3 regions of the Kineosporia succinea genome follow, and region 3 is predicted to be linked to each of the others. Evidence: riboswitches for the same ligand, from Rfam matches in the RefSeq annotation. Region 3 holds a riboswitch; each other region holds the start of a gene.
What was found. A riboswitch is a leader RNA that binds a small molecule or an ion and turns the genes downstream of it on or off. The one in region 3 is predicted to bind cobalamin.
Positions count from the first base shown of each region.

Region 1: linked by a shared signal. The riboswitch ahead of cobN (cobaltochelatase subunit CobN) and the one ahead of J2S57_RS22905 (energy-coupling factor ABC transporter permease) in region 3 are both predicted to bind cobalamin.
Region 2: linked by a shared signal. The riboswitch ahead of J2S57_RS24790 (ABC transporter substrate-binding protein) and the one ahead of J2S57_RS22905 (energy-coupling factor ABC transporter permease) in region 3 are both predicted to bind cobalamin.

Region 1 is NZ_JAUSQZ010000001.1:996,550-998,729, forward strand. Features, by position in the region: gene J2S57_RS04375 (DEAD/DEAH box helicase) at 1-1,011, opposite strand, end outside; cobalamin riboswitch at 1,030-1,171, shown strand; gene cobN (cobaltochelatase subunit CobN) at 1,207-2,180, shown strand, end outside.
Region 2 is NZ_JAUSQZ010000001.1:5,713,815-5,715,994, forward strand. Features, by position in the region: gene J2S57_RS24790 (ABC transporter substrate-binding protein) at 1-720, opposite strand, end outside; cobalamin riboswitch at 749-953, opposite strand; gene J2S57_RS24795 (dihydrolipoamide acetyltransferase family protein) at 955-2,180, opposite strand, start outside.
Region 3 is NZ_JAUSQZ010000001.1:5,268,308-5,270,487, reverse strand. Features, by position in the region: gene J2S57_RS22915 (M56 family metallopeptidase) at 1-371, opposite strand, end outside; gene J2S57_RS22910 (BlaI/MecI/CopY family transcriptional regulator) at 368-733, opposite strand; cobalamin riboswitch at 893-1,020, shown strand; gene J2S57_RS22905 (energy-coupling factor ABC transporter permease) at 1,094-1,798, shown strand; gene J2S57_RS22900 (energy-coupling factor ABC transporter substrate-binding protein) at 1,800-2,123, shown strand; gene cbiQ (cobalt ECF transporter T component CbiQ) at 2,120-2,180, shown strand, end outside.

The DNA.
Region 1 (2,180 bases), 4.3 Mb from region 3:
GATGAAGATGCCGGGCTGGTCGGCGTCCTGCAGCCCGAAGTCGAGGCGCCACAGCGCCGACTCCTCGGCCGGGCGCAGCTCCTCGTCGGCCGGGCGCAGGATGCTCGTCAGGTCGTCGTCGGTCGGCTCCACCAGCCGGAAACAGGCCCGCACCAGGCCGCCGTTCAGCGCCTCGGCCTGCCATTCCGCCACCCCGTCGAGCAGGTTGCGCATCTGGCGCTGATTGGCCGGGAACGCCGGATACGCCCCGCGCAGTCCCTGCCGCCAGCCCAGCAGCCCGAGCCCACCCGAACTCCGCGACGGCGCCAGCCGCGCCCGCACCGACGCGTCCACCAGCGCGTCCACCGCCGCAGCGGCGCACTCCCCGGCCGGGGCGACCGCGTTCCAGGAGGGCGGCAGGGTGGCGACCGCGTGCCGGAACCACTCCCCGTCGTCCCCCGTGATCACCGGCCGCCACCGGGCCACCCCGTGGCCGTCCGGCGCCTCCAGCACCACCGGCAGCACCCGGCCCCGGGTGATCAGGTCGTCCACGAAAGCCAGCAGAGCGAGGAGGTGACGCACGTCGGAGCCGGCGACCACCACGTCCTCAAGCCCGGAAACGAACCCGCGCAACAACGCCAAGGCCGGCCGCGCGGGCACCGAAACCGTGGCCACCCGCCATCTGACCTCGGGGAACAGCCGCGCGGACTCACCCTCGGCCCGGTCGGACGCCCAGCCCGACCGCAGATCGAGCAGCTCGGGCGAACCGGCCGGCGCATGCTGGAACGAGGGCAGCACGAGGTCGGCGGTGCCCTCCACCCAGCCCTCGCCCTCGCCTACGCCTCCGGCGGAGAGCGTCTTGGCGAGCTCGTCGGCGGGGATGCAGAACGGGTGCTCACGCACCTTCGGCCGTCGCCCGGTGCGTTCGGCGGGCACCGCGCGCACCTGCGGATCCTCGGCCCACAGCACGAGCGAGCCGTCGTCGGCGGGATCTCCGGACGCGGGAGACCACCAGGCATGGACGACGAACACCGGCCAAGGGTAGGCCAGTGGGCCCGGGGCTGGCACAGTTGGCACCGTTAAGCACCTGTAGCCGGTGTGGAACGACAGGAAGCCGGTGAGAATCCGGCGCGGTCGCGCCACTGTGAGGCACCTCATGTGCCGAGCCAGGAACTGTGCCACACCGCACCGACCCGCCGCGCGGACGGCGAGGAAGAGGACGTCAACGTGTCAGAAGCTCCCGTGGAGCGTCAGCCCGTCCTGCTCATCTCCACCTCCGACACCGACCTGCTCAGCGCCCGCGCGAGCTCGGTGCCGTACCGGCTGGCGAACCCGAACCGGGTGTCCGTGGACGACCTGGACGGCCTGCTCGAGGGCGTCGCCGTCGCCGTGGTGCGCCTGCTCGGCGGCACCCGGGCCTGGGAGGACGGGCTGAACGCCCTGCTCGGCAAGGGGGTACCCGTGGTGGTGCTCTCCGGTGAGGCCCTGCCCGACGCCGACCTGATGAGCCGCTCGACGGTTCCGGTCGGGGTGGCCGCGCAGGCTCACGGATACCTGGTCGAGGGTGGCCCTTCCAACCTCACCGAGCTGCACTCGTTCCTGACCGACACCGTGCTGCTGACGGGGTTCGGGTTCGAGCCACCTCGCAGCACGCCGCAGTGGGGTGTCCTGTCTCGCTCCAGCCGTTTCGAACCGGAGGACGAGCGACCCACCATCGCCGTCCTCTACTACCGCGCCCACCACGTGGCCGGGAACACGGCTTTCGTCGAGGCTCTGTGCACCGCGGTGGAAGACGCGGGTGGACGCGCCCTCCCGATCTTCTGCGCGTCGTTGCGGGCGGCGGACTCCGAGCTGCTGGCCCGGCTGGGCACCGCCGACGCCCTGCTCGTCACCGTGCTGGCCGCGGGCGGCAACCGGCCCGCGACCGCCTCGGCCGGGGGTGACGAGTCCACCTGGGACATCGGGGCGCTCGCCGCTCTCGACGTCCCCATTCTGCAGGCCATCAGCACGCTGACCTCGCGGGAACGCTGGCTGGAGAACACCGAGGGCCTGATCCCCCTGGACGCGGCCAACCAGGTCGCGATCCCGGAGTTCGACGGACGGCTGATCACGGTGCCGTTCTCGTTCAAGGAGGTCGACTCCGAGGGACTCACCCAGTACGTGGCCGACCCCGAAAGGGCTGCCCGGGCCGCGGGAATCGC
Region 2 (2,180 bases), 450 kb from region 3:
CTGGTCGCCGTCGGCGACGAAGCTGAGCTCGATGTCCTTCAGGGCCGGGGTGCCGCCCCAGTAGGCGGGGTTGGCCGTGAGGTCGGCCGAGGTGGTGCCGTTGAGCTCGGTGATCGTGTACGGACCGGTGCCTGTGCCGACCGGCGTCGGCGAGGCCGGGTCGTCGTACGCGCCGCCGGACAGGATGACCAGCTCAGGGGAGGTCAGCCGCTGCACGAGCACCGGGTCGGGCGTCTTGGTGACGACGGTGATCTTGTCGTCGCCGTCGGCCGTGACGGTCAGCTCGGTGCCGGACAGCGCTCGGGGCGCCGGCTCGGCCTGGGCGGCGTGGGTGAGGGACGCGGCGACGGCCTTCGCGTCCATCGCCGTGCCGTCCTGGAAGGTCACGCCGTCGCGGAGCGTGAGTTCCCAGGTGGTGTCGTCGGTCTGCTCCCAGCTCGTGGCCAGGGAGGCCTCGGGGGTGCCGGACGGGTCGAGCTTGGTCAGGGTCTCCGTGGCGCCCACGCCGTAGCTGGTCACCGCGTCGTCGCTGTACGGGGACAGCGCCGCGACCGGCGTGAACGCGTAGGCATACCGCAGGGTGGGCTTCTCGGCTCCGGCTCCGGCTCCGGCATCGGTACCGGCCTTGGCCGATCCGCCGCCGCAGGCCGCCAGAGCGAGGAGGGACAGGGCTGAGACCGCGGTGAACGCGGACCTCGTCAGATTTTGCGCATGGCCCATGGAACGGACCGCCTCCAGCACCTCGTGGTTGCGAAACTGTGCCGTGGCCGGTCTCCTGGCTCTCGGGTCAAGCGTCGCCGGCGCACCTTCCCAGGCTCTTGCCGTCGTGGGGACGGAGGGGCCCAGTGGCGCCCGATTCGGACTACGCGAACCGGCGACTTCCCGATCACAGTGGCGAGGGCCGCTCCGGTATCACACCGGAATTCCCGAGCACCACGGCCTGGTCACGGTACCTCAGAGGTCGCTCAAGGCGGTCACCGGCCTCTCGACACAGTCGGCGACGAAGCGCAGGAAGCCGCCGGCGGTGGCGCCGTCACAGACCCGGTGGTCGAAACTCAGGGTGAGCTGCGTGACCTTGCGGACGGCCAGCTGCCCGTCGACGACCCAGGGCCGCTCGATGATCCGCCCGAGCCCGAGGATCGCGGCCTCGGGGTGATTGATGATCGCGGCGGCGCCGTCGGTGCCGAACACGCCGTAGTTGTTGACCGTCACCGTGCCTCCGGTCAGGTCGGCCGGCTGGAGGACGCCCCGGCGGGCCCGGTCGGTCAGCTCACCGATGGCGGCGGAGAGCCGGCGGGTGCTGAGGCGGTCGGCGTGGTGGACGACCGGCACCACCAGACCCCGGTCGGTCTGCGCGGCGAACCCCAGGTGGACGGCGTGGTGCTGATGGATCTCGCCGTCCTCCACGGTGGCGTTGAGCTCCGGATGCCGTCTCAGGGCGGCGATGGTGAACCGGGCCAGGAGGGCGACCAGGCTGACGGCGCTGCCCGGGGTGGCGCCGGCGGTGCCGCTGCCCGTCGCGGGGGTGGCGGCTGCCGTCCCGCCGGAACCGGCCCGCCCGAGACTCGCGTTGATCGCGGCCCGGGCCTCGAGCAGCTGGGTGGCGTCGGCGTCGACCCAGATGGTGGCCTCGGGGATCTCTCGGCGGGAACGGACCAGCTTCTCGGCCGTGAACCGGCGCACGCCCGTCAGCACGATGCGCTCGTACCCGGCGGATTGCTCATCCACAGCGGCCGAGGCCGACTGGGCCGACGACTCGGCCGACGGCCGAGCCTCGATCGCCTGCTGAATGTCGGCCCGCATGATCAGGCCGTCGGGACCGGAACCGGTCACACGCCGCAGATCGAGACGGGCCTCGCGGGCCATCCTCCGGACCAGTGGCGAAATGACGCGCACGACCGTCGAATCCGGCGTGAAAACGGCGACTTCCGACGAATGGGGTGAGCTGCCGTTCGGGGCGCCCAGCTGCCCGGTGGGCCCCGTAGCGCCGGGGGAGAACACCTCGTCTCCCGGTTCCGCCGCCCGGGTACCCGAAACCGGTGCTCCGATCGCGGCTCCCTTACGAGGAGGCCGGCGCCGACGGGCCGAACCCGTCCCGGATCCGCCACTGGTGCCGTACCCCACCAGCACGCTGCCGCTGCCCTCAACCGCAGCCGGGTTGCCCTCGGGCGCATCGGACT
Region 3 (2,180 bases):
ACCATCGGCCGGGCCCCGTTCGGCAGGCAGTAGGCCAGCGGCCGGTCGTCGTTCAGCACGTGCACCCGCAGCAGCGGGTCGTAGTCGGCCACCAGCGCCAGCGCCTCCTGGTGCCGCCGCTGCGAACGGCGCAGCCCCCGCACGGTCTGGGTCAAACGCACCAGCATCCACAGCAGGAAGAGCCCGGCCGGCCACAGCGACCCCACCGCCAGCGCCAGCGCGAGCAGCAGCAGGTAAGCCGTGACGAGCGCGTAGACCACCCAGACGACGGCGGCCTCGCGCGGGCGGCGCTGGGCCCAGCGGGCCCGGGAGAGCGGCCGCGGCACCAGCGTGAGCAGCACCCCGACCAGCGCCGGCAGCAGCAGGCTCACGAGCGCCTGCGCCGTTCCTCGGCCCCCAGCGCCCGGCGCAGCGCGTCGGCGTCGGCCTTCGACACCGCCCGCACGAACATCGACAGCGCCAGGGGGTGATCGGCGCTGTCCTGCAGCACCGCCACCATCGCCTCGGCCGTCAGCTCCTCCCGGCTGCGCACGGCCCGGTGCCGGAACACCCGCCCGTCCCGCTCACGGCGCACCAGGTCCTTGGCCCGCAGCCGGTCGAGCACGGTGTGCACCGTCGTCAGGGCCAGCTGCCGGTCGGCCAGCAGCTCGACCACCTCGGGCGCGGTCAGCCCGTCCGGACAGTCCCAGAGTGCCTCGAGAACAGCCCGTTCCAGATGATCCCGCCGTACCACCGCACGCCTCCTCCAACCCTCAGCACACTTCTACGTGTCGTAGAGAAAGTGAGTGTAGGGCCGGGGACTGTTCTCCTGCGGATCGGGACGTGGTTAGATCCTGGCACGGCGTGTCCCCCATATCGCCGCCACAACCACATACCGTCCGCGACGGCAGTGAAGGAAGCCGGTGAGAATCCGGCGCGGTCCCGCCACTGTCACCGGGGAGCAGACCCTATGCCGTGCCACGGCCGCACTCGCGGACCGGAAGGCCGGGGCGAGTGCTGATCCGGGAAGCCAGGAGACTTCGGCCGTCGCAGCGATCCAGGGCGAGGACCCGAGGAGATCCGATGACACACGCTGCAACGAGCGAGGTGCCCCGTGCACATCGCTGAGGGCTATCTGCCCCCGCTCCACGCCGCCGCCTGGACGGTCGCGGCCGCCCCCTTCGTGGTGCACGGCGCCCGCTGCGTGGTGCGCGAGGTGCGCGAACGCCCCGAGTCCCGGCTGTTGCTGGGCGCGGCCGGGGCTTTCACCTTCGTGCTCTCCGCCATCAAACTGCCCTCCGTGACCGGCAGTTCGAGCCATCCCACCGGAACCGGCCTGGGTGCGGTGCTGTTCCGGCCCCCGGTGATGGCGGTGCTCGGCGCCATCGTGCTGCTGTTCCAGGCCCTGCTGCTGGCCCACGGCGGCATCACGACCCTCGGTGCGAACGTGTTCTCCATGGCCGTGGTCGGCCCCTGGGTCGGCTACGGTGCCTACCGCGCCTGCCTCAGGCTCGGGCTAGCCTTCCCGGTGGGCGTTTTCGCGGCACTGTCGCTGTCCGACCTGTCGACCTACGTGGTCACGTCGGTACAGCTCGGTCTCGCCCACCCCGACCCCACGGGCGGCGTCCTCGGCTCCGTCGGCGAGTTCCTCGGCATCTTCGCCCTGACCCAGATCCCCCTGGCCGTCGCCGAGGGCCTTCTCGGCGTGCTGGTCTTCCGCGTCCTGGCCCGCATCGCACCGGACGAGCTGAGTTCCCTGGGACTGAAGCAGGCCCTCCCGGGCGAGGCGACCACCACCGCTGTTCAGGAGCGTGGCTGACATGACCCGCACCCCCCGCCGCCTCGCGATCGATCTGGCCCTGCTCCTTCTCGTGGTCGCCATTTTCGCGATTCCCCTGGCCCTGCGCCTGAACACCGACGGTCAGGCCGAGGGCGAGTCCTACGCGGGCAGCGACTCCTCCGCCGCCACCAAGGTCGAGGAGATCAACCCCGACTACGACGTCTGGTTCACCCCGTTCTTCGAACCCTCGTCGGGTGAGATCGAGTCCGGCCTGTTCGCCCTCCAGGCCGCCGCCGGCGCCGGTGCGCTCGGCTTCGTGCTGGGCCGCCTGTCCGGAAAGCGGCAGCGCCCGCGGGAATCGTGAGCGCACCCGCCCTCGATGTCGCCGCCTGGGCAAGTCCCTGGCGGCGGCACTCGCCCG